DNA from 4 places in the Bacillus rugosus genome. Region 1 is predicted to be linked to each of the others. Evidence: riboswitches for the same ligand, from Rfam matches in the RefSeq annotation. Region 1 holds a riboswitch; each other region holds the start of a gene.
The links. A riboswitch is a leader RNA that binds a small molecule or an ion and turns the genes downstream of it on or off. The one in region 1 is predicted to bind thiamine pyrophosphate.
Positions count from the first base shown of each region.

Region 1 (7,484 bases):
TTAAGATTCCTTGTCCCGATCCAATCGGGGAGGCACCCGGCATGATGGCATGAACGCCAAGCTCCTCCAGTTTTCTCGCCAGCACAACATCATCCGACGTGTACGGGAGCACAATAAATCCTTCTTCAAGAAGCTGTTCAGACGCTTTTAATGTCTCAACGGGATCAGGCAGCAAGGAACGGCTGCATCCGATGACTTCGACTTTAATCATGTCACAAAGTCCTGACGCTTTCGCCAGCCTTGCAATCCGGACCGCTTCTTCAGCGGTGCTCGCGCCCGCTGTATTCGGCAAAAGCGTATATTTGGATAAATCAAGCTGTTCCAGAAAATTCGGCTGAGACGCTTCAAAGATGTTCATTCTCCGCACAGCAAATGTTAAAATATCAGACTCGGAAACGGCCACCGCTTCCTTTTGGATGTCAAACGATGGGTATTTCCCCGTACCCAGCAGCAATCTTGATTGAAATGATTTCCCGCCAATTGTTAACATGCTCATCCGCCTCCTACAAAATGGACAATTTCAATGACATCGCGATCACAAAGCTCAACCTCGTGATAATGTTCTTTGCCGATAATTTCTTTATTTCTTTCAACGATAACGATTTTATTTTCAAGCTGATAAGACGCCAGCAGGTCTTGAATTGTACCTGTATCTTTTTCCCACTTCACGTCTTTACCGTTCAGCTGTAGCATCATATCTGAACCGCCTCCTTGCGATCAATTCGGAATGCGTGCAGCCAGTCTTGATTGACCTCTTTATTCATCATGAGATCACTGATCAAAGCGCCCGTTGCCGGAGCAAGCAGAATCCCATTTCTGAAATGGCCCGCCGCAAATAAAATACGGCTGTCCTCAGGGTGTCTGCCGATGTACGGCTTCCCATCCTTTGTTCCCGGCCGCAGTCCTGCCCAAAAACGATCCACCTTCATACTCTGAATGGTCGGCAGCATCGTTTTTGCTTTTCTCATAACAGATTCCAACCCGCCAAGATCCGGTGTTTCACTCCAGTCACCCGGCTTCATTGTCGCGCCGACAACCAGTCTGCCGCTTTTTCTCGGGACGATATAGCAATGGTCATGGTAAAGTGTTTTTGTCAGCGGTATATCATCATTCCAAACAGAAAGGCACTCCCCTTTTACAGGGAAAAATGAATTGTTCAGCCCGAGCTGTTTAAAAAACATTCCGCTCCACACTCCGCTGGCAACCGCGACATGATCCGCCCACACATTACCATTCGGCGTCTCGATGGACAGCGCTTCCCCGTCACGTTCGACATGCAGGACAGGAGTACGCTCAAAAATCTCCGCCCCAAGCGCTTTCGCTGCTTTCGCATATGCCTTGCAAACGAAATAAGGCTCAACATGCACATCATCCTGGATAAAGGCTGCCCCGAAAATGTCACCAGACGTATATGGCTCTGTATCTAAAACTTCTTCTTTTGTATGCCAGCTGACAGAATCCAAGTCATCCATCTTCCTCAGCCGCAGCACATCTTCTTCAGAAAACGCAAGCTTAAACATACCGCCGTTATGCTGTCTGATATCGATACCGGATAATGTGTAAAGCTCTTCCCGAAGACCTTTGTACAGACGCTGGCTGTGCATGGCAAAGTCAAAAAACGCGTCACGTTCCTCGCACTCGGCATGGGCGCCCAGCATTCCGGCAGCGGCACTTGTTGTTCTGCCGCCCATTGTTCCACTTTCAAACAATGCGACATTTTTGTTTTCCTTTGTTAAATGATAAGCAATCGCGGAACCGATAATTCCGCCTCCAATGACAACTGCATCATAATGCCTTTTCATAGCGCATCTCCTTTAACTTACGGGAATATCGTCTGGCAGCTTCCAAAGGGTCAGCGGAAGAAAAAATCCCCGACATGACTGCAATGCCATCTGCTCCAGCTTGTTTTACGGCTCTTAATCTGTCCGGCGTCATTCCTCCGATTGCAATAACCGGGACAGAAATCCGCTGTGCGATATCTGACAGCAATGACACACCTCTGCCTTCAAGACCCTTTTTACAATCCGTTTCAAACACATGGCCGAACAGCACGTAGTCTGCGTCTTCCTTTTCTGCTTGAACCGCTTCCTCCAGTGAGTGCACCGACCGCCCGATATGCAGGTGAGGAAATCTGGCTCTGACCTGCTTCGGCGAAAAGCTGCTGCTTGGCAGCTGCACGCGATGAATTGTAGAAAAAAGCGCAATATCCACCCGTCCGTTCATGACCAGTTTTCGTTTATCAACACCGCCTTCAGAAATAAGCTCAAGCAGTTTCAAAATATCTGCCGCCGATTTTGAGCGTTCCCGAATGTGAATAAAATCAACTTCATTCTGAATAGCTATAATTGCTCTCGCTAACTCTTCAAGCGGCTTGCAGTCATCAGTTATGGCGTGAAGCTCCACATTCCTCCACCTCTTTTATGCCGCTGTCAGACCAGCCTTCTTTTCGATAGGCCATTCCCCAAAATTGATACTCATAGAAGCTGGAGATGACAAAATTCTCTTTCATCTTTGCGCGCACTTCCTCCGTGCTGTTTTCCGCCAGCTCATCAAACCGGTTGATTTGCTCTTCGACCTGCTGTCTGAACCAGTCACCGCCGTATGTGCCAATCCACTTTTGATAAATCGGATGTCCCGGGTCACAATGCAGCAATTTCTCACCAACCTCGTAATAAAGCCAGTAGCATGGAAGCAGAGCCGCTAAAATCTCAGCAAAATTTCCGCTCAAAACTGAACGATACATATGGGATGTATAAGAATACGCCGTAGGAGACGCCTTAAACGCCTTACGTTCTTCCTCACTGATTTCCAACAGCTCCGTAAATTCGCGATGAAGCGCCATTTCCGCCTCATATGTACCTTGGGCGTGGCTTGCCATCCGTCCCGTTGTATAAAGGTCCTTCGCATAAGCGGCGCCAAACGATTGCACCTTCGCAAAATGCGTTAAATAATAAGAATCCTGAAGCACGTAGTATTTAAAACGGTCAATCGGAAGCGTTCCATCACCGATTCCCTGAACGAACGGATGGACAAAACTCCCCTCCCACCATTCTGCGGCTGCACTGCGGCATTCTTCTGAAAACTTCACACGTCATTCCCCCTGTCTGATAAATAAAAAAACCACTTTCCCGCAAGGAAAAGTGGTTTGGAATTGGCATAGTAAAATAACACAAATACCGCTCCACTTCCCTACGCAGGTCTGAACCTGTTCAAGTTATGAGGGTCTAAAAGTCACACTTTTATCTCAGCCCTTATGAAGGACACCCCTAGTGGTTATACGAATACATATTGAATTGTTCTGCACCTCTATATTAACACGAATCCCTATTTGGTCAAGGTTTATCCTTCTAATGTTTTCTTAAGCTCCGTTACGTACCCCCGAGATCCGGTAACAATTAAGCGGTCTCCCAGTTTCAGCCTTGTGTCCCCATGTGGAACGATGCTATCCACACCCCTGAAAATCCTGACAAAGATGACGTCGCCTGTTAAAGGGAATTCCCGCAAAATCACACCGTCGTAAGTGCTGTTTTCCATATTAATTTGATACAGCGAAGACTCCTGGTTCGTGAGAAGCCTCATGACTCCAGGCGCTTCTATCAGAGCGCGAAGCAGTGTTTTTGTTGACAACAGAATAGAAAAGATGCTGATTCCCTGCTCCTTCAGAGCTGCTTCATTCTCCGGTGATCCTACGCTGGCAATGATTCTTTCTGTGCCTTTTTCTTTTGCAAGTAATGCAATGTCCGCATTCATGTCTTCATTCCCTGTCGCAACAACGAGGATATCCGTATCAAAAATGCCGAGTGATTCAAGCGTCTCGTGTTCATAGTCAGAAATCGTTTCGACAGTAAATACTGATTCTGACAGCTTTTCCTCCGCATTCTCTTGGTATACGTGTACAACACGCACATCATACTCTTCCTCCGGCAGTTCAAGAGTAACAGGCAATGTCATTTGGTTTGCACCGATAAACGTAATCGTCTTTTTCTCCTCCGGCTGCTCCTCCCGTTTGTACAATTTTTTAAAGAAGACCGGCGAAAAAATACTGGCAATGACGGCTACTAACGTCAGCGCTCCTGACATATTTGCGCTGATCACGTGAAGCTGCTGGCCGATTGTCGCAGCGGCAATCACGAGCGAAAGCGTTGATGTCAGCAGGAAACCAGATGCCAAAACGGTTCGGTTATCATACCACTTCTTCAAGTACAGGACAGGAATGATTTTGCTGACTAACAGCGCCAAAAGCAGAAGTGGAATCATGATTAATATTTTCGGATCTTGGAAAAGGGTCCATATATCCAGCTTCACACCGACCATCACAAAGAAAATCGGAATTAAGAACCCGTAGCCGAATGAATCCAGCTGCTGAACAAGTTCTTTGTTTGGTGAAAGAAGGGAAACGAGAACCCCTGCTAAGAAAGCGCCGAGAATATTTTCTGCCCCAAGTGATTCAGACAGGGCAACGAGTACGATAATTAACGTAAAAATCGCGCGCGTTCCGATCTGGATCGTCCCTTTTGACATGGATTGAACAAAAGAGCGATGTTTGAAGACCCGGCCGAAAAAGTAAAGCACCACTCCGGCTGCAAACAGGATCATCAGAAGCCACATGTTTCCGCTGTCCTCTCCGTATAAAGAGGAAAAAACAGCAAGAAGAATCATCGTAGCCAAATCAGCAATAACAGCAACGAGCAAAATAATCTGCCCGATATTTGAATTCATGATTCGTTCTTCTTTTAACGTTGGAACGACAACGCCTAATGAAATCGTTGAAATAATAAGCGTCATTAAGAATGCATTTTCGATAAATCCTGCCAAGACGAACCCATAAGACAGCAGCAATGATAAAATAAAAATACCGCCAAAGATAATAGATGCCGCAGCAAACGTATTAGGCGCTTCTTTGCCGTTCGGCATAAGCTGCTTTTTCTTTCCTTTCTCAAACGATGAAAAATCAATTTCAAGCCCGCTTAAAAACATTAAAAAGATAAATCCGAGCATAGAAAGCGTCTGGAGCCATGTGTCACCCTCCACAACTAAATTTAGGCCGCTTTTTCCTATGATCAATCCCATAATGATTTCAGCAACAACAACCGGAATGCTGAGTTTAAACCGATGCAAAAGGATGGGTGTCAAAAATGCAACGATAAGTACAACAACTAAAGATGCGACAGATGTATGCGCCATAATCAGAACCTCCTTTTTAGATCAGGGTTATTCTAGTTCTTAATCAAAGAACAAAACCTCAATTTTTTAAAAAACATAACGCGATTTTAACAAGGGTGATGATAAAAAATAAAGTAATATGGTCTAAATCCTGTTTAGAAAATGATTCTTCTATAATTTGCACATAAAAGCTTGTGATGACTCACAACACTTTGCATCATAATAAATAAAATCATTGGTAAGGAGGATGCCGAATGGCTTACGACATAATCAGCGATATTCATGGCTGCTATGACGAAATGACTGCATTAATCCAAAAGCTTGGCTATACGATCAAAAATGGAGTACCTGTCCACGAGGAAGGCAGGATGCTTGTTTTTGCCGGAGATTTAACCGACAGAGGACCCAAATCGATAGAGGTCATCCGCTTTGTAGCGGGCGCTTACGAAAAAGGCGCTGTACGTTATGTCCCGGGAAATCATTGCAATAAGCTGTTCCGCTACTTAAAAGGAAATCCGGTGAAAGTGATGCATGGTCTCGAAACAACAGCGGCAGAGCTTGAAGAACTTTCTAAAGAAGAAAGAACAGCAGTAAGCGAACAGTTTATGAAGCTGTACGAAACAGCGCCGCTTTACGACATCTTACATAACGGAGAATTAGTTGTCGCCCATGCTGGCATAAAGGCTGACGATATCGGCAAATATACCCGCAGAGTGAAAGACTTTGTGCTTTACGGTGATGTGACGGGTGAAACGTATCCGGACGGCAGACCCGTCAGACGTGATTGGGCGGCAGCCTATAACGGCAAGGCTTGGGTCGTATACGGCCATACACCTGTGAAAGAGCCTCGGAAGGTCAATCGCACCATCAACATTGATACAGGCTGCGTGTTCGGAAATAAACTGACAGGCTTTCGCTTTCCAGAAATAGAAACCGTCTCTGTTCCAAGTTCCCTGCCTTATGACGAATCAAGATTTCGCCCCATATAAAAAAGGAGAGAATCATTGATTCTCTCCTTTTATCAGTTCTTTCATATCTTGAGGCAGTGAAGCATGAAATGTCATGTTCTCCTGTGTCAGCGGATGGATAAATGAAAGCTGCTCGCTGTGCAGGGCCTGGCGGCCAATTTCCCGCCTCGTTCCGCCGTACAGTGTATCGCCGCACAGCGGGTGCCCGAGATAGCTCATATGAACACGAATTTGGTGGGTACGTCCAGTCTCAAGCTGCAATGTCACCGAGGTCAAGTCGTCATTTGCGCATGTGACATAAAAATGAGTAACAGCCTTCTGGCCGTCCGGTGTCACCTTCCGTTCAATAATACTGTCAGGATGTCTGCCAATCGGTGCATCGACTGTTCCCTCCGCCTGTGTCAACCGCCCGTGGACCACTGCCGCATACCGGCGTTTCACAAGCCCGTTTTTTTGCGCTGACGATAAAATGGAGTGGGCAAAGCGATGCTTGGCAACAAGCATGACACCAGATGTATCCCGGTCAAGCCGGGTTACAAGGTGAACCGTCGCCCGCACTCCGTTTTTTTGATAATGATGGATAATTCCATTGGCAATGCTGCCGGATGGGTGCTCTCTCGAAGGGATAGATGACACATACGGCTGCTTGTTTATCACAAGTACATGTTCATCCTCATACAGGATATCGAGCGGAACAGGCTCTGCCAGTAGCGTCTCGCTTACCTGTTCCTCAGGAAACTTGACGACAAGAAGATCTCCCTCTCTCAAAACGTATTTGACCGTCACATGCTCACCGTTGATAAGCAGGTCTCCACCGCCAAACTTGATATCGGTCAGCAGACGTTTCGAAATTCCCAGTTCAGCGGCATATTCTTTTAGAGTTATCCCATTTTCAGCGGAAGTAATGTTCTTTCTGATAAAAAAATAATCCACGATACGTCCTCTTTCTATTCACCTTTTCCGATAAACGAATCCTGGACTCTTTTCCAAAATGGAAACGGACGGAATCTCGCAAACCTCACATTTTCGGATGCAACTTGGCAGCGGATCGACTTTACATCCTTATGAAGAAGGGTTAAATGGTCAATTGTCACTTGAAAGTCAACTTCGTTTCTCGGCTTAATCATGCAATCATGATGGGAAGGGAGAAGCAGCGGCGATCCGACCGTCCGGAATACGCGGTTATTAATAGAAGCCATTTCCGCAAGCTGGATCGCTCTAATAGACGGATGGATAATCGCTCCGCCCAGCGCCTTATTGTAGGCGGTGCTGCCGGATGGCGTTGACAGGCAGAGGCCGTCGCCCCGGAAGGTTTCAAAGAGCTGTCCCTTGATTTCCACATCAGCCACAAGG
Region 1 covers NZ_CP096590.1:1,265,831-1,273,314, reverse strand. The annotation lists gene thiG (thiazole synthase) at 1-496, opposite strand, end outside; gene thiS (sulfur carrier protein ThiS) at 493-693, opposite strand; gene thiO (glycine oxidase ThiO) at 693-1,802, opposite strand; gene tenI (thiazole tautomerase TenI) at 1,786-2,403, opposite strand; gene tenA (thiaminase II) at 2,381-3,088, opposite strand; TPP riboswitch at 3,170-3,278, opposite strand; gene M0696_RS06415 (monovalent cation:proton antiporter family protein) at 3,340-5,184, opposite strand; gene prpE (bis(5'-nucleosyl)-tetraphosphatase PrpE) at 5,418-6,152, shown strand; gene M0696_RS06405 (RluA family pseudouridine synthase) at 6,165-7,064, opposite strand; gene M0696_RS06400 (NAD kinase) at 7,079-7,484, opposite strand, start outside.

Region 2 (7,484 bases), 150 kb from region 1:
TCACTTTTTTCGAGATCTGCGTCATCCGCTGTCCCGCCCGTTTCTCGCTCAGCAATTATTTTGGCTTCTTTTTTCGTAATCGGTGTTTTTTGTTGAGCTTCACCGCTGATTCGATCAGCAGACACGACTGCTTTTGCCTGCATGTCTACCTTCACTTCGTATGTTTCTCCATCTTCTTTTTGAATGGTATATGTGGCAACACGATTTCGTTTTGTTTGTTTTTTGACGGTTCCCGGCACCCGCTCGAGCGCGAGATGCTCGGCTTCTTTTTCTGTCATGGCAGATGGATTCATCGCTTTTACTCTGTTCATTGAAAGAATGTCAGCCGATTTTGCGTCAGCTTTTATAAAATAAGTTCCCTTTGGATTTTCAAGGGTCATGTGATATGTTTTTTTATCCTTTGATTGCGTTACTTTCGTGATCTCACCTTGATAAGAGGCTTCGACTTTTTTTACGACAGCCTCCTTTGACAGGACGTCATCATGGGTTTGCCGAATGATGAGAAACGTACAGATGATGACGGCCAAAACCGCTGCTGCCGCAGCAGATACTGCTTTTATTGTTTTGTTCATCGGCCTCCCCCATCCTGTTCTCTGAATTGCATGGTGACAGCTGTTCCTTGTCCCGGCTTGCTTTTTACAGACAGCTCAATGCCGTGCTCATCGGCGATTTGCTTTGCAATAGAAAGGCCTAAACCCGTTCCGCCTGTTTTTCTGTTTCGTGCCTCATCCGCCCGATAGAACCGTTCGAACAGGTGCGGGATATGCTCCTCAGGTATTCCGATGCCTTCATCTCTCACAGACAGAAACGGGCGTCCATTCCTCGTTCCGGCTGACATCACAATGGTTTTTTCACTATACTTTATTGCATTATCAAGCAAAATGGTCAGCAGCTGCTTGATGCGTTCTTCATCAGCTGTTACAAGCAGGCTCTCTTTATCTGTTTCAAGCAAAATGTCACGCTGATAGACGGGCTGGAGCATTTGCATGACGGCACGCGATACTACAACAAGATCGATTGTTTTCAGATCAAGCTCAATTCCTTTATGGCTTTTTGCCAGCGCCAGAAGCTGATTGGTTAGTTTTTTCATATGCACCGCTTCTGAGTGAATGGCTTCTATCGATTCCTCAAGCACTTCTGGCTTTTTTGCCCCCCACCGCTTCATTAGGCTGCTGTAGCTTTCTATAATCGTGAGCGGGGTTTTCAATTCGTGTGAAGCATCTTGAATGAACTGCTGCTGTTTATCGTAATGCTCTTTCAGCATCATCGCCATCTCATTAAATGTCAGCCCCATTTCATATAACTCGTCGTGCGACTGTCCTTCCAAGGAAATCGTTTTGAATGCTTTCTCCCGCTGTATGTCTTTCATCGTCATCATTAATCGTCTGATCGGATTGATGATACGGCGGGCGAGCAAGCTTCCCGCAAAAAAAGAAGCGATACAGACAGCAGCGCTTGCAGCGATTAAGATGATTTTCAGCAGAAACAGACTCTCTTCTGTGTTCTCCAGCCTTTCAACCAGCTGAAGAGATACCACTTGCCCATCGGTCCAAATAACCGGAACAGCAGCTTCAGCAAACAGTTTGCCGTCATGTTTCCTTACATCTGCCGTTTCACCGCTATGAAAAGCGAGAGGAACATCTTTATATGCTTTTTCTTTTGTCATGGTCATGACGGCTTTTTGATCACCATTCACTACACGGACCATGCCGTTTGCCGGAAGATAGGCCTGTAGCATGTCCTGCAAAGCGACTCCTTCTGTTTCAGCAGCATGCAGCGCTTCTGCAATGTTATCCGTCTCATCTGCAAGCCGGGACGCATCCTTTGATGTCAGCGCGGACGAAAAAATGAGATAGACTGCGGTATGAACCAAAATTAATAAAATCAATAGCGATATTGTTGTGTACAGATGAATCTTGGTCTTCAGCTTCATCGTTTACCCCTTAATGGCATAGCCGACCCCGCGAACAGTATGGATCAGCTGTTTTTCGTAAGGGTAGTCCAGTTTTTTTCTGATGTATCTAATGTAGACGTCCACCACATTTGTATCACCGATATAATCAAATCCCCATACTGTGTTTAAAATCTGCTCCCGTGTCAGCACTTGCTGCGGATGCTTCAGCATATAGACGAGCAAATCAAATTCACGCGGCGTTAATTCTACCTCTTTGTCTCCGCGTCTCACTTCACGTGTTTTTTCGTTCACCCGCAAGTCATCATATGTAAGAAAAGTGCCAACATCTTCTGTTTTTGTGCCATTTTGGCGCAACGCCGCCCTGATTCTCGCAAGTAATTCCTCAATTTCAAATGGTTTGGTGACATAGTCATTCGCTCCGATGTCCAACCCTGTTACCTTATCAGGTATACTGTCGCGCGCCGTTAATAAAATGACCGGTGTCTGCTGATCCGTTTTTCTCAAGCGGCGCAGTACTTCCAGGCCGCTAAGCCCCGGAAGCATGACATCAAGAAGCACTAAGGAATACCCGCCATCCGCGGCCGCATTCAGTCCTTCTGTGCCATTGTGTTTGATGGTGACGCTATATCCTTCATATTCCAGTTCAAGCTGGATTACCCTGGCGATTTTTTCTTCATCTTCCACAATTAATATGTGCCCTTTATCCAAAACTGATCATCCTCCCCTGTCCCTATATGAAAAAAATGATTTCATTGTTTACAAAATGATTCTTATCATCTATTATGATGTCAAAATAAAAAATTGTATACGGAAAGCACTAGGGGTGCTGTTTTGGCTGAGATAAAGCGCGGGAGAAACGCGCTTTGATCCCTTATGACCCGATCTGGATAATACCAGCGTGGGGAAGTGCAGGTTGACCGAATGGTGTATTTTTTGTGCGCTTAATCGATCTATGACTGCATATTCCCTTAGGATATGCAGTTTTTTATTTTACCAAAAAAACAGGAGGTCGGAGAAATGGAACATATTTGCGGTACAAGCAGAATCGCCGGTTTTCGCTTCTCTTTATATCCGATGACGGATGATTTTATCAGTGTGATCAAATCTGCGCTGAAAAAAACAGACACATCTAAGGTATGGACGAAAACCGACCATATCAGCACAGTTCTGCGCGGTTCAATTGATCATGTATTCGACGCTGCCAAAGCCATTTACCTTTATGCGGCGAATAGCGAAAAACACATCGTCGTGAACGGCACGTTTTCCATCGGATGCCCGGGCGATACACAGGGAGATACATATCTTTCCGAAGGCGATAAGCGTGCCAATGAAGATGCTGTCCGAAGCCTGAACGCGGAAGCACCATGCCAATTTGCGCTTTATCCGATGAATGAGCCGGATTATATGAGCTTGATCATGGATGCTGTCGACATTGCGAAAGCAGAAGGCACTTTCGTACAGGGTGTTCATTACGCGAGCGAGCTTGACGGGGATGCGCATGACGTATTCAGGACACTGGAGGCCGTTTTCCGCATGGCTGAACAGCAAACAAACCACGTAACCATGACTGTGAATCTCTCGGCTAACAGTCCATCAAGAAAAAACAGAAAGCAGGGATAAAATGAAAAGCTGGAAAGTAAAAGAAATTGTCATCATGTCCGTTATCAGTATCGTATTTGCCGTTGTTTATTTATTATTTACGCATTTTGGAAACGTACTTGCAGGTATGTTCGGGCCAATCGCCTATGAACCGATTTACGGCATTTGGTTTATCGTTTCTGTCATCGCCGCGTACATTATTCGAAAACCGGGTGCAGCACTAGTTTCTGAAATCATTGCCGCTCTCGTTGAGTGCCTGCTTGGAAACCCGTCCGGCCCAATGGTCATCGTCATCGGCATTGTTCAAGGTCTCGGAGCTGAGGCTGTATTTCTCGCGACACGCTGGAAAGCATACTCTCTTCCTGTACTTCTGCTGGCAGGAATGGGATCTTCAGTAGCCAGTTTTATCTATGATCTTTTTGTTTCTGGCTATGCAGCCTATTCACCAGGTTATCTTCTCATTATGCTTGTGATCCGCCTGATTTCCGGCGCGTTGCTTGCGGGGCTGCTCGGAAAAGCTGTCAGTGACTCTCTCGCTTATACGGGTGTGTTAAACGGAATGGCACTCGGAAAGGAACTGAAAAAGCAACGGAAGCGGGCATCAGAACATGCAAGCCTTTGATGAGTTCCTGACGGTTGACCAGCTCAGCTTCTCTTATGAAGAAGACGAGAAACCGGTATTTCAAAACATTTCGTTTGAGCTTCAAAAAGGGGAATGCGCTTTATTGCTAGGGCCGAGCGGGTGCGGAAAAAGCTCGCTCGCCCTTTGTTTAAACGGTCTTTACCCGGAGGCTTGCGATGGCATCCAGTCCGGACATGTATTTTTATTTCAAAAGCCGGTCACAGGCGCTGAAACCTCCGAAACGATTGCTCAGCATGCCGGGGTCGTCTTTCAGGACCCTGATCAGCAGTTTTGCATGCTGACAGTGGAAGACGAAATCGCTTTCGGGCTGGAAAATCTGCAGATTCCGAAAGAAGAGATGACAGACAAGATCGATGCCGTTTTAGAAAAATTACACATTACCCATTTAAAAGAAAAAACGATATCCACTCTGTCAGGAGGACAAAAGCAGAAAGTTGCTCTCGCCTGCATATTGGCGATGGAGCCTGAGCTCATTATGCTGGATGAGCCGACTTCTCTTTTAGATCCTTATTCAGCGCGGGAGTTCGTTCATTTGATGAAAGATCTTCAGCGGGAAAAAGGCTTCAGCCTCCTCGTCATTGAGCACCAGCTTGATGAATGGACACCTTGGATTGAGAGAACAATCGTGCTGGACAAATCAGGAAAAAAAGCGTTGGATGGCCGGACGAAAGATCTTTTTCAGCACGAAGCTGAGACCCTAAAGGAACTAGGCATCGCGATTCCAAAAATATGTGGCCTGCAGGAACAACTCAGTATGCCGTTTACTTTATCAAAAGAAACGCTGTTCAAAGAGCCTTTTCCTGCCGGGCATACCGAAAAGAAGGAAGCTCCTTCTGGGGGGAGTGTGCTGGAAGTCAACAGCCTTTCGTTCGCAAGAGGACAGCAGACGATTTTCAAAGACATCAGCTTCTCATTGCGGGAAGGCTCTTTGACGGCGCTTGTCGGACCGAACGGCACCGGAAAATCGACGCTCTTATCTGTCCTGGCCCGTCTCATGAAGCCGAAAAGCGGCAAGATTCTTCTATATGATAAGCCGCTGCAATCGTATAAAGAAAATGAATTGAGAAAACGAATGGGATTTGTTTTTCAAAATCCGGAGCATCAGTTCGTCACAGATACGGTGTATGACGAGCTGCTGTTCGGCCAGAAAGTAAATGCTGAAACTGAGAAAAAAGCACAGCACCTGCTGCATCGTTTCGGTCTTGCACATTTGGCTGATCATCATCCGTTTGCGATCAGCCAGGGACAAAAACGGCGCCTGAGCGTCGCTACCATGCTCATGCATGACGTAAAGGTTTTATTATTAGACGAACCAACCTTTGGCCAGGACGCCCGAACGGCGGCTGAATGCATGGACATGATACAGCGTATCAAGGCAGAAGGAACCGCTGTCCTCATGATTACACACGACATGGAGCTAGTGTCTTCGTATGCCGACAGCGTGCTAGTGCTTCACGATACGGGCCTGGCCTTTGACGGATCTCCAGCGCAGTTATTTTCTCAGGAAACAGGGCTTGTGCAAAAAGCGAAGCTCACTCTTCCCCTACTGTATGAATGGATGGCATATCAAGAGGAGGTGCGTGATGAAGCAGCCGTTACATCTCATTAATCCGACAGTGAAAGCGGCCGCCGTTTTTTGCTGTGTTGTCATGCTGTCGTTTATTTACAATCCTTATACTCCTGCGTGTTTTTATATCATCATCGTTGTGGGTGTCCTATTGGCAGCAAGAATCCCATTGAAAAAATGGTTTTTGTTTACGATTCCGTTTTTGATTTTGGCTTTCGGATGCGTATGGACAGCCGCAGTATTTGGAAAGGTTCCGACAACTCCGGATAATTTCTTGTTTCAAGCCGGCCCTATCTTGATCAATAGTGATAATGTATCTGTCGGCATCTCTCTTGGGTTTCGTATTTTGTGCTTTTCCGCCTTATCGATGATGTTTGTTTTTACGACCGATCCGATTTTATTTATGCTGAGCCTTGTCCAACAGTGCAAGCTCTCACCAAAGCTCGCGTATGGCGTCATTGCAGGCTTTCGTTTTCTTCCGCTGTTAAAGGATGAGATCCAGCTGATCCAGCAGGCTCATAAGATCAGAGGAGGAGCGGCGGAGAGCGGCTTCATTGAGAAAATCAGCGCGTTAAAGCGGTATACCATCCCGCTATTGGCCAGTGCCATCAGAAAAGCGGAGCGGACAGCGCTTGCGATGGAATCGAAAGGATTTACAGGAAGCAGCAATCGGACATATTATCGGACGCTGACCGTCAACCGCCGCGACTGGCTGTTCTTTTGCCTCGTTCTCTTGTTATTCGCAGGATCTTTTCTCGTATCTTTATCTTTTGCCTCATAAAAAGCCGCTATCGGTCGATAGCGGCTTTTTTCTTATTGATGATAATTTAATGCCTGGGCAAGATTGGTTTTAATTGTAATATTCGAAAAATCAATCCCTAGCTGTACAGCGGTTTGCGCAATTTCAGGCCTGATTCCTGACAGGGTTGACCGTACACCGATCAAATTGAGCGCCTCAATCAATTTAAAGATTTGGTGCGCTACCATCGTATCAACCACCACAACACCTGACAGATCGATTAACAGATGCTCCACGCGTCTTTTTGCACAAGCCTGAAGCGTGTTTTCCAGAATAAACTTTGCGCGTTCTGTATCAATGTCACCTACAAGCGGAAGCAGAGCTGTTGATTTGCTCAATGTAATGATAGGCGAGCTTAATTCCAATATCATTTCTCTTTGGGCGTTTAATTGCTGTTTGGCATTCATTTCAGCGTGATCGACGAATGTATAAATGGTAAAATCAAATACTTTTACAATCAAATCTGCCCATTTTTGTTTCTCTCCCGATTCAAACGCCGACTCGTTTTCATCTGCGAACTTCTCAAAATACTTCGTATATAATCTCCGGTTTCTCATAAACTCCCGAATGACATACTGAACCGGAGTGTCGAGATGCTTTTGATCGTTCGTCAGCTCAATGACCCACTCTTGAAATTCTTCGAGAAATTGTTTTTCCGGTAAAACATACATGTAATTCAGATGCCGGTAAAACTCTCTGTCCTGCTCTTTCAATTCTTCCGTTACAGATGCATTATGTAAGGCGTAAAGCGAATTCGGATCACTTTCCTCCATTGTTTCAATCCATTCCTCGGCCATTTGTTCCACATGCTCTGAAAAAAATGCATATAATTTTTCATTCAGTTTCATCACACTGCTCCTTTCCCCAACACTATTATAACTTGACTGACAGCTGAATCCCAGTCATACACGTTAAACCCATCCAATATTTTGAAAATTACTAATTCTTTGGGTTGTATCCT
Region 2 covers NZ_CP096590.1:1,411,091-1,418,574, reverse strand. The annotation lists gene M0696_RS07265 (PepSY domain-containing protein) at 1-572, opposite strand, end outside; gene ykoH (two-component system sensor histidine kinase YkoH) at 569-1,933, opposite strand; gene ykoG (two-component system response regulator YkoG) at 1,937-2,623, opposite strand; TPP riboswitch at 2,725-2,837, shown strand; gene thiU (YkoF family thiamine-binding protein) at 2,933-3,535, shown strand; gene M0696_RS07245 (ECF transporter S component) at 3,537-4,136, shown strand; gene M0696_RS07240 (ABC transporter ATP-binding protein) at 4,123-5,766, shown strand; gene thiX (energy-coupling factor transporter transmembrane component T family protein) at 5,741-6,505, shown strand; gene rsbRB (RsbT co-antagonist RsbRB) at 6,538-7,371, opposite strand.
Region 2: another riboswitch for thiamine pyrophosphate. It lies ahead of thiU (YkoF family thiamine-binding protein); the one in region 1 lies ahead of tenA (thiaminase II).

Region 3 (7,484 bases), 1.8 Mb from region 1:
CATCGTTTACGGCGTGGACTACCAGGGTATCTAATCCTGTTCGCTCCCCACGCTTTCGCTCCTCAGCGTCAGTTACAGACCAGAGAGTCGCCTTCGCCACTGGTGTTCCTCCACATCTCTACGCATTTCACCGCTACACGTGGAATTCCACTCTCCTCTTCTGCACTCAAGTTCCCCAGTTTCCAATGACCCTCCCCGGTTGAGCCGGGGGCTTTCACATCAGACTTAAGAAACCGCCTGCGAGCCCTTTACGCCCAATAATTCCGGACAACGCTTGCCACCTACGTATTACCGCGGCTGCTGGCACGTAGTTAGCCGTGGCTTTCTGGTTAGGTACCGTCAAGGTACCGCCCTATTCGAACGGTACTTGTTCTTCCCTAACAACAGAGCTTTACGATCCGAAAACCTTCATCACTCACGCGGCGTTGCTCCGTCAGACTTTCGTCCATTGCGGAAGATTCCCTACTGCTGCCTCCCGTAGGAGTCTGGGCCGTGTCTCAGTCCCAGTGTGGCCGATCACCCTCTCAGGTCGGCTACGCATCGTTGCCTTGGTGAGCCATTACCTCACCAACTAGCTAATGCGCCGCGGGTCCATCTGTAAGTGGTAGCCGAAGCCACCTTTTATGTTTGAACCATGCGGTTCAAACAAGCATCCGGTATTAGCCCCGGTTTCCCGGAGTTGTCCCAGTCTTACAGGCAGGTTACCCACGTGTTACTCACCCGTCCGCCGCTAACATCAGGGAGCAAGCTCCCATCTGTCCGCTCGACTTGCATGTATTAGGCACGCCGCCAGCGTTCGTCCTGAGCCAGGATCAAACTCTCCGATAAATGGATCACAGGTTAAGTTCACCGCATCCTGCGGCGACGCCTGTGCGACCTGCATCGTGCAGGTCCTAGTTTGACTGACTACGCACATCGCTGTGCGATTTTATAAAAATGAATTAACAGGCACGTTTTGTCTTGTTTAGTTTTCAAAGATCATTCTGTTGCCTCTCAATGAAGCAGCTTTAATAATATAACATTCAGCTTATTTTTTGTCAACAACTTTTTTCAAATTGTTTTGAAGCTTCTTGTTTTGTCTGCTGTTCATCAGCGACGTTTAATAATATAACACCTGTATTTATTTATTGCAATAGTTTTTTCAAAAAAAATTCTATAAAACAAATAAACTATAATTCTCGTCATGTCATATTTATCATATAACTATTTTAAAAGAACATATACATCATGTAGTATGATCTTGTTGTTTTTTTCTTTTTCTTGTATAGTAGAAACGAATTAAATATTGATGACCACAAGGGGAGCATTAAAGCTGAGAGTGAGCGGTATCGTTCTGACCCTTTGAACCTGTTAGTTAACGCTGGCGTAGGGATGTGGCAAAGTCAAATGAATTGCAGCTCGTAAAGCAGTGCGTGGAACTTTTCTCATCCTTCCGCGTGCTGCTTTTTTGTTGTCCTTTTGGATTGTCTATCAATGAAAGGGGATTTTTATGAATCAATCTAAGCAACTGGTTCGCCTTATTGAAATTGCAATTATGACTGCAGCTGCTGTTATTTTAGACATCGTCTCAGGAATGTTTCTTAGAATGCCTCAAGGAGGCTCGGTCTCTATCATGATGATTCCGATCTTTTTGATTTCGTTTCGGTGGGGTGTCAAAGCAGGTCTTACTACCGGCCTGCTGACAGGTCTGGTTCAAATAGCAATCGGAAACTTATTCGCACAACATCCTATACAGCTATTGTTAGATTACATTGTCGCGTTCGCAGCTATCGGAATAAGTGGATGTTTCGCTTCTTCTGTACGTAAAGCCGCTGTTTTAAAAACAAAAGGGAAGCTGATTGTTTCAGTAGTCAGCGCAGTATTCATCGGCAGTTTCCTGCGCTATGCCGCGCATGTCATTTCAGGGGCAGTGTTTTTCGGCAGCTATGCTCCAAAAGGAACGCCGGTATGGATTTATTCTTTAACTTATAATGCTACTTATATGGTTCCTTCATTCATCATCTGTGCAATTGTCCTTTGTTTATTATTTATGACTGCACCCCGTTTGCTCAAAACTGACAAAGCTTAACATGACACCCCCCAGCGCAGTTCGCTGGGGGGTGTTTTTTGTTATCTATTAAGAACTGTTTTCAAAGCAGAAAGATCCGGCCAGCCAAACCCTACTTCTTTCAGCCTTTCTCCTGCGATTTCAAAGCTATCCTCCGCTACTCTTTCAGGTGAATAGGCCTGATAAAATGTAATTGAGGGGTTCTCCTGAATGACCCAAGCAAACATACTCGAAAAGCCATGATGAAGCAAAAACTCCGCTCCTTTTGCTAAGAGCGCTCTGCCTGCACCTTGCCGCTGATGCTCTTCTAAAAGGTAAATAGCGTATAGCTCGCCGTCATAGCCTTCTTGTTCAGAGCGAATAGGTCCAAATGAAGCAAAGCCGAATATTGAGCCTTTGTCATCGTGAGCCACAAATACACCTTTTAACGAGCGACTTTTCCATTTGTCTTCAAATTCCTTGTAGTTCAGACTGTTTAAGTATTCAGCCGGGACAATTCCTTGATATGTTGTCCTCCAGCTGTCTACATGCACTTTTGCAATGTCCTTTATATCCTCTAACTTTGCTTCTCGTACAGTTACCATCCACTGGTATCCTTTCCTTAGTCATTATTCTGGTTTTGGACCGTTTTTGCGTCTTTTATTTCATTTGTTAATTCGTTAATGCTTTGTTTTACGTTTCCTTTTCCTGAAAAGTTCTCGATCATTTCTTTTACGTCAATTCCCGACGATGCTTTTAAGCTTTCTTGCAGGCTTGACATTAAGTTCGTCGCATAGCTGGTTACTTTGTTGGCGCCGCTTGACTCACCGCTTCCTCCTGTATCAACAACGGTGATTTTATCAATATTTGAAAGAGGTGCCGCTGCTTGTTTCGCGTATTCCGGAAGCATTTTTACGATCATATCGAAAATCGCCGCCTGCCCGTACTGTTCAAAGGCAGCCGCAATTTTCTCTTTTGCTTCCGCTTCTGCCAGACCTTTTAGGCGGATAACCTCTGCTTCTGTTTCCCCTTTTGCTTTTTCAGCTTCTGCTTTTGCCAGCCCGTCAATTCTGACTTTTTCCGCCTCAGCCTTCGCCATTGCTTCTATACTGTATTTCTTGGCATCGGCTTCAGCGAGCTGTTTTGCTTTCTCAGCTGCTGCGGACTGCTCGACTGAATAACGATCTGCATCGGCTTTTTTCTTAACCTCAGAGTCATATTGACGTTCACGGCGAAGAATTTCTTTTTCTTCTAGTTCGATTTGTTTTTGGCGTTCGATAATTTTAACCTGCATTTCCTGCTCTGTGACTTGCTGGCGCGCCTTGGCAGTCTCTAAATCATATGCCTGGTCGGCATTCGCTTTTGCCGTATCTTGCTCTCTGCGATATTCAGCCATTTTGAGCTGATTGACTTTTTCAGCTTCAGCGATTTCCGTTGCCCGTTCTAGTTCTGATTTTTTTGCATCTTTATCGGCTTCTGCCCGCTTAATTCGGGTTTCTTTATCAGCCTCTGCTGTTGCGATATCAGCATCGCGTTTTACTTGGGCAATTCTCGGTTTTCCTAACGATTCAAGATAACCATTTTTATCACGCACATCTTTAATGGTAAAGGAGACAATCACAAGTCCCATTTTTGCGAGATCCTGTGAAGCGACACGCTGTACCTCCTGAGAAAATTTTTCTCTGTTTTTATAGATTTCTTCAACTGTCATTGAGCCGAGAATGGAACGAAGGTGGCCTTCTAAAACCTCCCGCGCTTCCTGCTCACGGTCATCTTTTGATTTCCCTAAAAACTGTTCGGCTGCTGTAGCGATTTCTCCTATAGAACCGCCGATTTTAATAATCGCAGTTCCATCTGCCATTACAGGCACTCCTTGTTCTGTATAGACTTCAGGCGTCGATACATCTAGTTTGCTTGATAATAGGCTTAGCGGCTCTGCCTGCTGGAAGACGGGAAGGACAAAGGTTCCTCCGCCGCGGACGATTTTAAGACGGTTGCCGCCTTCATCGACATGAACATTTTTATTGCCCAGATAGCTCCCCGTTACGATTAACGCTTCATCAGGCCCTGCCGTACGATACTTTGTGATAAACACGGCAATAAGTGCAATTAATAAAAAGAATACAACTCCGATGACAATTATAATCGGCATTGTCATATCACATTCCTCCTTGTGTTTTAAATAGGTTCATGCGGAGTGACCGAAAGAACTCCGTTGTTAACATCTACGACCAAAACCGCTGTTCCGTAACTGATCCGCTCATTATCAAAGCTGACCGCTGACTTTGAGATGGTGCCGCCTATCCCTTCAATGACCACTTCACCAAACCCATCTACAGGAACAGCTGTAATTACTTTACCGACTCTTCCTCTTAGATCATCTTCTTTATAAACCAATGATTCTTCTGCGGATGATAATGGCACCAAGACAAAGATATGAAGCAATACCACCAGCATGATCGAAAGGATGCAAGAGGAAAGCGCGATCAACAGGCTCGACAGGGGCAATATGAGCTCGCCTATATATCCGCCTGCTGAAAAACATGTAAAAAATGCGAGCACCAATGTCGGATTAAAAAACGGAATGCCTTCTGACAGCCCAGCAAATATATCTCCGAAAAACAGAAATAACAGCGTAAGACTGCCCGCAATAATAAGCGTATAAAGATAAATCGTGTGTATAGGAACGCCAAGTAACTCCAACTTCCTCATCCTTTCTTCATCAATGCATTGATGAACGGCTGCCGTTACCATTTATACGAGATACAACGGGAAAGGTTTCAAAATTTTAAGATAAATAACCCATTTTGAAGTGCTTGATAAATGAAAATTGCTTATATATATGGTAATGTCATTTTAGGAGGAGATATGATGAGTATCTTTAATGAAGCCAGATTAGAAACGTGGAACGAAGTGAAAGGACTTTCTGACGAAAAGCTGAATCAAAAGCCCTCTGCTGACGAATGGAGCATACGGGAAGTGCTTGACCATTTGAGAAAAATCGATATGACCGCACAAAACATGCTGAAGGAACGTGTAAAGGAAGCTCCTATTAAAGAAGTTGAAGAAAAACCGCTTGAGGTAGCACAGGACAGAAATAATAAACGGAAGGCTCCGAGTCACCTTGAGCCTGAGCATGATTTTATTTCAGGCAGCCAAATGAAACGCGAGCTTGATGTGGTAAGAGAGCAGCTGACAGCAGCAATTGCCTCTCTGAAAGAAGAAGATTTTGAGAGAGTGCTTCCTCATCCTGTATTTCAAGAGCTGACTGTCAGACAGTGGATCGATTTTATTGGACATCATGAAAAACGGCACCTCAGCCAGATTAAAGAAATTAAAGAAAAGGTAGAAAGGGCCTGATTTGATCAGACCCTTTCTGCTTTTCGTTTGACTTTCCTCTGATAGGAATGAACTTCTATTTCATCACCGGCGTAAACAGCACCAGGTCTCTCAACAATGCAGACAATCCCTCTTATGCCTAGAGCGTGACGGACGAAAGCCGGCGCCAGCTTCAGATTGTCTGGATAATAAGACTGAATGACTTCTCCCGGCTGAATACACGGATCATTTTCTCCCTCACACAGCAAAGCGGCTCCGCTTGGAAAAATGAGCCGGCTTCCTTCTTTTAACGAAGTAAGATCAGGTATGCCACTGACTGCCACATTCGCCCCAAGCCATTCTGGCAAAATGCTCGGCACTCCCATTTTTAAAGCAATTTCATCACATTCCTCTATTGAAACGATAGAAATTTGTCTCCGGTTGAAAATTTCAGTCCCTCTTGAAAACATCGGTTCTCTGGCTCCCGCTTTTTTGGTCAGGCCAAAATGCAAGTCGCCGGGGATGCCGCCATAATCAAAATCAAGCTTGTCCATTTGCTTTGTTACGAAGCTTTCTGTATCTGCGATATATACGCCTTCCGCTTTTGCGGTCATACGCTTCCACATCAGCAGCACCTTCCTTCTTCTCTAAAATTTCCATCTATACTACATTATCCAAAAAAATCCCGCTCTGTAAAGGAGCGGGACATGCCGTTATACCGTTTTAGGTGTAAGGTTAAAGCAGCGCTTGTAGATCCAATTGTATGCTTTTTCATTTAAATCTCTAGGGTTTCCGAAGGTTTGCGGATCTTTCATCGCTTCTTTTGACAAGCGTTCGATCATATCTGGAGATACTCCCTGCTCTTCTAAAGTTGGTACTTCTAAGTCCTCGACCAGGTCATACATCCAATTGACAGATGCTTTCGCAGCTTCTTCTGTAGTCATAATGCTTGTATCAATACCGAACGCTTTCGCAATACGCGCAAATTTCTCAGGGTACCCCTTCCAATTGTATTCCATGACAGGGCCCATCATCGCAGCCACACATTGACCGTGAGCGACTGGGATAATACCGCCAAGCGTTTGACTCATCGCATGAGCCGCGCCGGCTGATTCACTGCCGTAAGAAAGACCTGCAAGCATCGCAGCCTGTGCCATTCCGTATCTAGCTTCCAGATCCTCTCCGTCAGCAAATGCTCTTTTAATGTAATGAGCGGCATATTCAATCGCCATCAAGGCAACTGCATCCGTGATTGGCTGCGCAAATTTCATTGTATAGCACTCAATGGCATGAGCAAGTGCATCAATTCCTGTCATCGCTGTTACATGCGGAGGCATTGAAACATGAAGCTCAGGATCAATGATGGTCAGGTGCGCTGCGATCAGCGGACCGCCTGTGTTGAATTTGAATTCTCTTTCTTCATCTGTGATAACCGCCCATTGGGTTACTTCTGATCCTGTTCCAGCCGTTGTCGGAATTGTTGTCAGCGGAGGAATACGGTTTTCCAGCGGTTTTTTCCCATCTGCCGCTTCATAATCCAGTACGCTTCCTTCGTGAGTCGCTTCTACTCCGATTGCTTTTGCAGTATCCATGGAGCTTCCGCCTCCGACTGCCACCAAACCATTACAGTTCTCTTTTTTGTAAAGCTCAGACCCTTCATTCACCAGACGGACAGGCGGGTTTGGCTCTACTTTATTAAAGAGCACCACTTCAATGCCTGCTTCTTTAAGTGATTCGATAACCGGATCTACGACGCCGGCTTTATAAATTCCAGGGTCTGTGACAAGAAGTGCTTTTAAAACGCCCAGCGCAGCTACTTCTTCACCCGTATTCTTGACGGCTCCGATTCCGTGCTTAATCACAGTTGGAATTTCAAATGTGTGGAATTTGTTCATGCTTTCTATTTTCATATTTAATGTCATCATTAACTCCCCCTCTTATGAATTGAACCAATTAATCGCTGCCGGTTTTGTATTGCGATACACATGTTTGACTTCGGTGTATTCCTCAAGACCTATTTTTCCAAGCTCGCGTCCGAACCCGGATTGCTTATAGCCGCCCCATGGCGCCTGCGCAAAGTACGGATGGAAATCGTTAATCCAAACTGTTCCCATTCTCAAGCGGGCTGCTACGCGTTCGC
Region 3 covers NZ_CP096590.1:3,054,546-3,062,029, forward strand. The annotation lists rRNA gene M0696_RS15575 (16S ribosomal RNA) at 1-828, opposite strand, end outside; TPP riboswitch at 1,288-1,389, shown strand; gene thiT (energy-coupled thiamine transporter ThiT) at 1,490-2,068, shown strand; gene M0696_RS15585 (GNAT family N-acetyltransferase) at 2,110-2,631, opposite strand; gene floT (flotillin lipid rafts scaffold protein FloT) at 2,649-4,184, opposite strand; gene M0696_RS15595 (NfeD family protein) at 4,205-4,729, opposite strand; gene M0696_RS15600 (DinB family protein) at 4,898-5,386, shown strand; gene M0696_RS15605 (MOSC domain-containing protein) at 5,392-5,970, opposite strand; gene gbsB (choline dehydrogenase) at 6,058-7,266, opposite strand; gene betB (betaine-aldehyde dehydrogenase) at 7,282-7,484, opposite strand, start outside.
Region 3: another riboswitch for thiamine pyrophosphate. It lies ahead of thiT (energy-coupled thiamine transporter ThiT); the one in region 1 lies ahead of tenA (thiaminase II).

Region 4 (7,484 bases), 360 kb from region 1:
ACCGTGTCATCTCTTATTTCGACATCAACTGCTGGAATGTTAAGGTCTGACAAGTCAATTTTCTCTAGGCTGACCGCAGCTTTGCCTGCTTGGGTAAGCTGTGCAGCCACAAAATCAGCGGTATCGGCTGAGACAATCAATTGCACTGATGTCTCAGAAAACACGATGTCACCAAACTTTTGCCGCTTTAAGCCTATGCCCATTAATGCACCAAGCAGAGAACGGTGATCTACTGAGACAAACTTTTCAGCATAACGGACGTTAAACGCCTGCAGTTCAAAATCCGATTCTTCCGGAGTGATGTACTCTGGATACAGAATCGCCCGTTTTCGTTCCGCTCTGTCATAGCCGCCGGAAAAAGCAAGCCCGACGTCTGCCTGTCCGGTAACAGCTGAGAGAATAACCTGCTCTCTGGGATCTAAAAAGTCAGTCAGCTTCATCCGGTACTGCTCCTGGACAATACTTTTCCATTCGAGCGCCTGGTCAATAAAGGCCCGCTCGTCTTTTCTGAAGTGCTGATATATATCGCTCATCGTCTTTCCCTTCTATGTAAAGAGGCTTGGCTGCTGCCAAGCCCCTATCAAACTGTCACATTAAAACGCAATCATGCGATAAAGCCCCCACAAGCCGGTTGTCGCAAACCGAAGCACAAGAATGGCTACGATCGGTGAAATATCCAGCATTGCGATCGGAGGGATGATTTTTCTGAATGGTTCGAGATATGGTTCACAAATCGAAGCTAAAAAACGCCCGACTGCCGTTTCCCTTGTACTCGGCACCCATGACATAAAAATATATATGATCAGGGCAAATGAGTATATTGTGATTAATAAGCTTAAAACCGAAAAAACTTGATAAAGGATCATCTCGCTTTACCACCTCTGATGTTCGTCTTCAGATATGAGCTCAGAAATTGTGCCTGATACATCTACGTTGTCAGGCGTGCAGAGGAAAATATCCGAGCCGATTCTTTGAATATCGCCGCCGATGGCATAAACAGTTCCGCTTAAAAAGTCAACAATCCTCTTGGCCTGGTCATGCTGTATACGCTGAAGATTGACGACAACTGCCCGCCGGTTCTTCAAATGGTCGGCTATTTCCTGCGCCTCCGCATAAACGCGCGGCTCACTCAACACCACTTTAGAGGATTTCTGAACACTTTGCAAGCTCACTACATTCTGTTTGCCCGCCGGTTTGTTTGCGGCATAAGCAGGTTTTTCTTTTTGCTCATGCTCTTCATGAGATTCTTGCTCTGTCTCAATATATTCATATTCGTATTCTTCATCTTCCATTGAGAAAAAGTTTTTCAGTTTATTTTTCATACTCATTGCTGTACACCCCCTGTTTCATATCCGACTAACGATGAGCCGATTCTAATATAAGTAGCCCCTTCTTCAATTGCAATTTCAAAATCATTTGACATGCCCATCGACAGTTCAGTACACGGAGCGTTCGGCTGTTTCAGCTCCTGAACCTGATCACGGAGTTCTCTCAGCGCCCTGAAACAGCCTCTGATCTGATCTTGATCATCAGTCAGCGGAGCCATTGTCATCAATCCGGCCACAACGATGTGTTCGAAACCGGAAAGCTCCTGTATGAATGGAATGACTTCTTCTTTTTTCATGCCGTGTTTAGAAGGCTCAAGAGAGGTATTGACCTGCACAAAGCATTGGACAGTACCTTCAGCCCGTTTTTCGATTTCTTTCGCTAATGAGAGCCGGTCTAAGGAATGGATATAGGAAACAGAATTGACGACAGTTTTTGCTTTTCTTGATTGCAGACTGCCGATAAAATGCCATTCCGGATTCCCTTTCATCACTTCCTGTTTGCGGAGCAGTTCCGCATCCCGATTCTCTCCGAGGCAGGTAATGCCCGCATCCACTGCCTCTTGTGCTCTTTCAGGCGATACATATTTTGTGACTGCAATAACCGTAACTTCATCGGAGCTTCGGCCCGATCTGTTACATGCTTCGTTTATTCGTTCGTTTATATGTCGTAAATTATCAACAACACGCAAGATCTTTTATGCCTCCTTCATTCCGATAAAGGACATCATCCGTCCAGTTTTCCCCTGATCGCGGCGGTGAGAATAGAAAAGAGACGGCTCACTTTCCGTGCATAAACCGCTGACAGAAATCTGTTCATTTGCCAAACCGCTGTCGATCAATATAAGGCGGTTCAGCTCTTTCAGGTCAAGCTGATATTGCGCCTGTGCCGTTTGATTTACGGCACGTTCTCCCGACACCGGCAATGCCCGGACAGCATCCATGACACGATCGTCTACCGTATAGCATGTTCCGCTGATAGATGGTCCAATAACAGCATAAATATCTGAGAGATTAGAACCTTCCTGCTCGGTCCATCGCTTCACCATTTCTCTGCCAATCTGTTTGACAGTGCCTTTCCACCCAGCATGGGCGACCCCGACAAGCGATTTAACCGGATCATAAAAGTAAAGAGGCACACAATCAGCAAAGCATAATGCCAAAAACACATTCTTTTCATTTGTATAGAGCCCGTCCGTTGCTTTTAAAGCCGTATGATACTCTCGGGCGCCTTTTCCCCTATCCCTCTGCGTCACTTTTTGAACGCGATTATCATGTGTCTGATCAGCAAATACCCAAGACTGCAAATCAATATTAAACATATCGGCAATATATTCACGATTTTTAACTACATCTGCATCTTTGTCATGAACGTGCAATCCTGTATTTAACGATTCAAAAGGCTTTTGGCTGACACCGCCGTTTTTCGTAGTAAATCCGGCAATGACTTCTCTGTTGTTTTGATTCGTTTGTGTCCAGTCTTGTATCATGAGTGTCGAGGGTGTGGTAAGACTGAATGGGTGATATATATTCATGATGATCCAACCTTTCGACAAACATTTAAAAAAGCGGAATTTCCCACTTATTTTACCACATCTTTCTGCATTCGTTGAGCGCCGATTTGCATATTTCTAAATGAAATGTGCCGGAAGAATCGAGACTTCCGGCATTTGCCAATCCGCGGCAGACAAAGCAGGTTATGCATGCGGTTCACTTAATCGGACCAAGATTACATCTTCTCCGATTTTTACTATATTTCGCCATGGAATGACCAATTCCTCTTCTTTTCCAAAAAATCCGAGAACTTTCCCATTCCCCCCCAGTATGATCGCCTGAATTTTTCCAGTGGTCACATTGATATCTATATCACCAATGCTCCCCAGCTTTTTTCCATTTGAGACATTGACGACATCCTTCACCTGAAATTCTGAAATGCTGATCATTCCATCACGTCCTTTTTCCGTCCTTTTTTCAAGTATATGAACGGGCGGGCTGAACCTTGTCAGCAAGAAGAAATTTTCATGGTCACTGTTCTTTTTTACGGCTGCACCAGCCGATGATAAAATTGAGCATAATTTTCGTATAATCTACCAGTTGCTCAATCGATACCTCCTCGTTCACAGAGTGTGCATTATGCAGATCACCAGGACCGTAAATCACGCTTGGTATGCCGGCATTATACAGCCAGCCTCCGTCTGTAACGGATTGAGAAACGTCAACAACCGGACACTCCCGTTTCACTTTCTCGTGAGAAGCTGTAAGCACTGAGACGCCTGGGTGGCAAGGGTCAACTTCCAGAGCCGGAAAAATTTCTCCTCTGTCTTCAATCATAGATGAGCCTCCCCACTTGAAAACAGGGCGGTTTTCCCTAAGCCAAATATCACTGTCACTCAGTCGGTTAATGTAATCTTCTATTTCCGCTGCCACTTGTTCATGAGTTTCATTCGGGTAAAAATGGACTGTGATCCACAGCCGGCACTCGTCCGCTATAAAAGCCGCATGTCTGCCGCCTTCTATGACAGCCGGGTTAATCGTATTTGTGCCTGGTTTAAAACCGGGATAACTTTTCATAATGGACCAGTGGCGTTCAAGTTCACCGAGGCCTGCAATGATTTTTGCCATCTTTTCAATTGCGCTTGCTCCAAATGTTCCTCCGCCTGCGTGAATCATATTCCGCCTCGTCCCATCATGAAACGTTTGACTGCTTTTGATTTCGATCCAGCCTGTAATGACACCGCCTTGGCCTTGAATATGCATATCGCTCGTATCCGCAACAACTGCAAAATCAGCATGATAGCCCCTCTTGCAGCATTCAAGCGTACCGGCTTCTCCGACTTCCTCCCCGATAACCGATTGCAGAATCAAATCACCGGGAAGTTCAATGCCGGCTTCACGAATCAATTTGACAGCAAACAGCACACACGCCATTCCGCCTTTCATATCAGAAGCGCCTCGCCCGATTAAGAGACCGTTTTTTTCGATTGGATGAAACGGATCATGCTCCCAATCCTCATCCTCTTTTACCTCTGCCACATCTACATGACCATTGATGATCAAGCTATGATAATCTGCTGAATCTGTTCCCTTTAGCAGGCCTACAACATTGGGATCTCCCGGGTACACATCCCATTTGTCAATCGTGAATCCCATTTCATTTAAAAATCCGGCAATCCATGATTGAATGCCGTCTGTATTTCTTGCAGGCGGAGCAGGTGTTTGATAAGAAATCAGCGTTTTTGCAAGCTGAATAAGCTCCTCCTTTTGGGCTTCCACTTTTTTTATCAGAGAGTCTATTTGTTGATTCAATGTGATCCGCTCCTTTACTTAAAATCAAAAAGCCGTTTCATATGTTATGAAACGGCTCAATAAAAACAAACAGAGTCCTACGTACTCTGAATTTTTCACCGCTTCCCTCCGCTGGCATGATCCAGATCAGGTCAAAAGGGTTGAGACAAATATCTCTCTCAGCTTCGAAAAGCACCCCTAGGATGAATCGATATGTGTTTGTCAGGCATTCGTTATCGGCTCTGCTCTTGTTAAAAACGGCCGATCATGATTCCATAATACATGGATTGGCGTATCAAAAAAAGCAGAAAGTATTTGATCAGTCAGCATTTCCTTTATTTCCCCCGATTTAAAGACCTCTCCCTTTTTTAACAAAAGGGCTTTGTCAAACACCGGCAAAATTTCTTCCGCATGATGCGTCACATAAAGGATCGATGGCGCGTTTTCTTTATTTGCAATGTATGTAATCGTATCTAACAGCTTTTCCCGGGCAATAAAGTCCAGCCCTGTGACTGGTTCGTCCAATATCAGCAGCTCTGGATCGGCCATTAGCGCTCTTGCAATCAAAGCTCTTTGTTTTTCTCCTTGAGAAAGGGTTTCATAGCGGCGGTCGGCATATTCAATTGCTCCCAAGTCCTCTAACAAGCCAATCGCTTTTTCCCTGATTTCTGCACTTGGTGTTTCATATAAGCCAATCGAAGCGTAAGCTCCGCTTAAAGCAATTTCAAATGCTGAATCTGCAGGATAAAACTTTTGCTGAAGAGCCGCTGAGACGAGGCCAATTTTCCTTCTGAGCTTCTCCCCAAGCTCCGTTTTACCAAATTCATGGCCAAGCACCTGCATCTCGCCCGATGTTGGAAAATAATATGAGCAAAGCATATTTAACAGCGCTGTCTTTCCGGCGCCATTCAGTCCGTAAAGCACCCAATTTTCCTTTTCTTCTACTTTCCAATGAATATCTCTCAGTATCCATTTTCCATTCCGTTTTAGTGAGACATTGTCAAGCTGCAAAATCATCGTGGTCCTCCTCTTTACTGCTCTTTATAATTATTTAAATTTTCATAAAACTTTGTACGGACTAGGATACCTTATTTTTTCCAAAACGTAAACCGCCCGCAATTAATAGAAAAGCCTTTAAAACAAAAATTGTTTTAAAGGCTTTCCATTTCATTATTGATGAATATTCTTATTCATTTGTTTGATAGCCGCTTTTTCAAGCCTGGACACCTGCGCTTGGGAAATCCCGATTTCTTCGGCTACTTCCATTTGTGTTTTTCCTTGGAAGAATCGCTTTCTTAAAATCATTTTTTCCCTATCATTCAGTCTTCTCATGCCCTCTTTTAAAGCCAGCTCTTCAATCCATTGTGAATCTTTATTGCGCTCATCACTGATTTGGTCCATCACATAAATCGGGTCTCCGCCGTCGTTATAGATCGGTTCAAATAGAGAAACCGGATCCTGGATGGCATCAAGCGCAAATACAATTTCCTCATGCGGTACTTCAAGAACTTTTGCGATGTCTTCTGCAGTCGGCTCCTTGCTTGTCTCACTGATTAACCGCTCTCTGACCTGAAGTGCCTTGTAAGCGATATCCCGGAGTGATCTTGACACACGGATCGGATTATTATCGCGTAAGTACCTGCGGATCTCTCCGATAATCATAGGTACAGCGTATGTTGAAAACTTAACATTGTGGCTTAGGTCAAAATTATCAATGGATTTCATTAGTCCGATGCAGCCGACTTGAAATAAGTCATCAACATACTCTCCTCTGTTATTAAATCTTTGAATGACACTTAAGACAAGACGCAAGTTCCCGTTTACAAGCTTTTCTCTTGCTGAATCATCGCCTTCATCCTGCAGCTGTCTAAACAGCTTTCTCATCTCTTCATTCTTGAGTACTGGTAATTTGGAGGTATCCACCCCGCAGATTTCGACTTTATTTCTCGACACTTTTTTCCCTCCCTACAGGAGCTGCTGTACAACGTTAAGTATCTCCTTGGGTGGGAAAAATATGCACTGCACTCAGACCGAAAAATAGTCATAATTGGGAAATCCTTGTAGAATCAAGGGATTACCCGCAAAAAACTTTTTACACCATTTTGTTGAATTCCTTTCGCAATCTTTTAATGATTCGTTTCTCCAGACGAGAAATATAGGACTGGGAAATCCCCATCATATCCGCTACATCCTTTTGGGTCTTTTCTTCTTCGCCGACAAGACCAAAACGGAGTTCCATGATTTGTTTTTCTCTTTCATTGAGCTGTTCAAGGGCTTTTTTCAAAAGCTTTTTATCTACGTTAGCTTCTATATCCTTTGTGATGATGTCATCGTCAGTGCCGAGCACATCAGAAAGCAAAAGCTCATTGCCGTCCCAATCAATATTAAGCGGCTCATCAAAGGAAACCTCTGAACGGATTTTGTTGTTTCTCCTTAAATACATCAGGATTTCGTTTTCTATACAGCGGGAGGCATAGGTCGCCAGCTTGATTTTCTTTTCTGGATTGAACGTATTCACAGCTTTGATTAATCCGATGGTGCCGATGCTGATTAAATCCTCTATATTAATTCCCGTATTTTCAAATTTACGGGCGATATAGACGACCAGTCGCAAATTTCGTTCGATCAAAATGGCGCGAGCCGCCTGATCGCCGTTTGGGAGCTTCATTAATAGAACCTGCTCCTCATCTTTAGATAATGGAGGCGGCAGGGCTTCACTCCCGCCTATGTAATAGACTTCATCACTTTTCAGCCCAAGTTTCATCAGCAGCTTATACCAGAGGTGCGTCAATCGCAATTTCAGTTTTTTCATCTTCCTCTCCCTTCTAAATGTCACGTCGTTTGAGTATGATAAGTAACGGACATTTGCGAACA
Region 4 covers NZ_CP096590.1:1,627,679-1,635,162, reverse strand. The annotation lists gene M0696_RS08385 (YlmH family RNA-binding protein) at 1-533, opposite strand, end outside; gene M0696_RS08380 (YggT family protein) at 594-866, opposite strand; gene sepF (cell division protein SepF) at 873-1,328, opposite strand; gene M0696_RS08370 (YggS family pyridoxal phosphate-dependent enzyme) at 1,325-2,017, opposite strand; gene pgeF (peptidoglycan editing factor PgeF) at 2,024-2,860, opposite strand; gene M0696_RS08360 (YlmC/YmxH family sporulation protein) at 3,023-3,268, opposite strand; gene M0696_RS08355 (acetylornithine deacetylase) at 3,351-4,631, opposite strand; TPP riboswitch at 4,718-4,820, opposite strand; gene M0696_RS08350 (ABC transporter ATP-binding protein) at 4,833-5,627, opposite strand; gene sigG (RNA polymerase sporulation sigma factor SigG) at 5,781-6,563, opposite strand; gene sigE (RNA polymerase sporulation sigma factor SigE) at 6,703-7,422, opposite strand.
Region 4: another riboswitch for thiamine pyrophosphate. It lies ahead of M0696_RS08355 (acetylornithine deacetylase); the one in region 1 lies ahead of tenA (thiaminase II).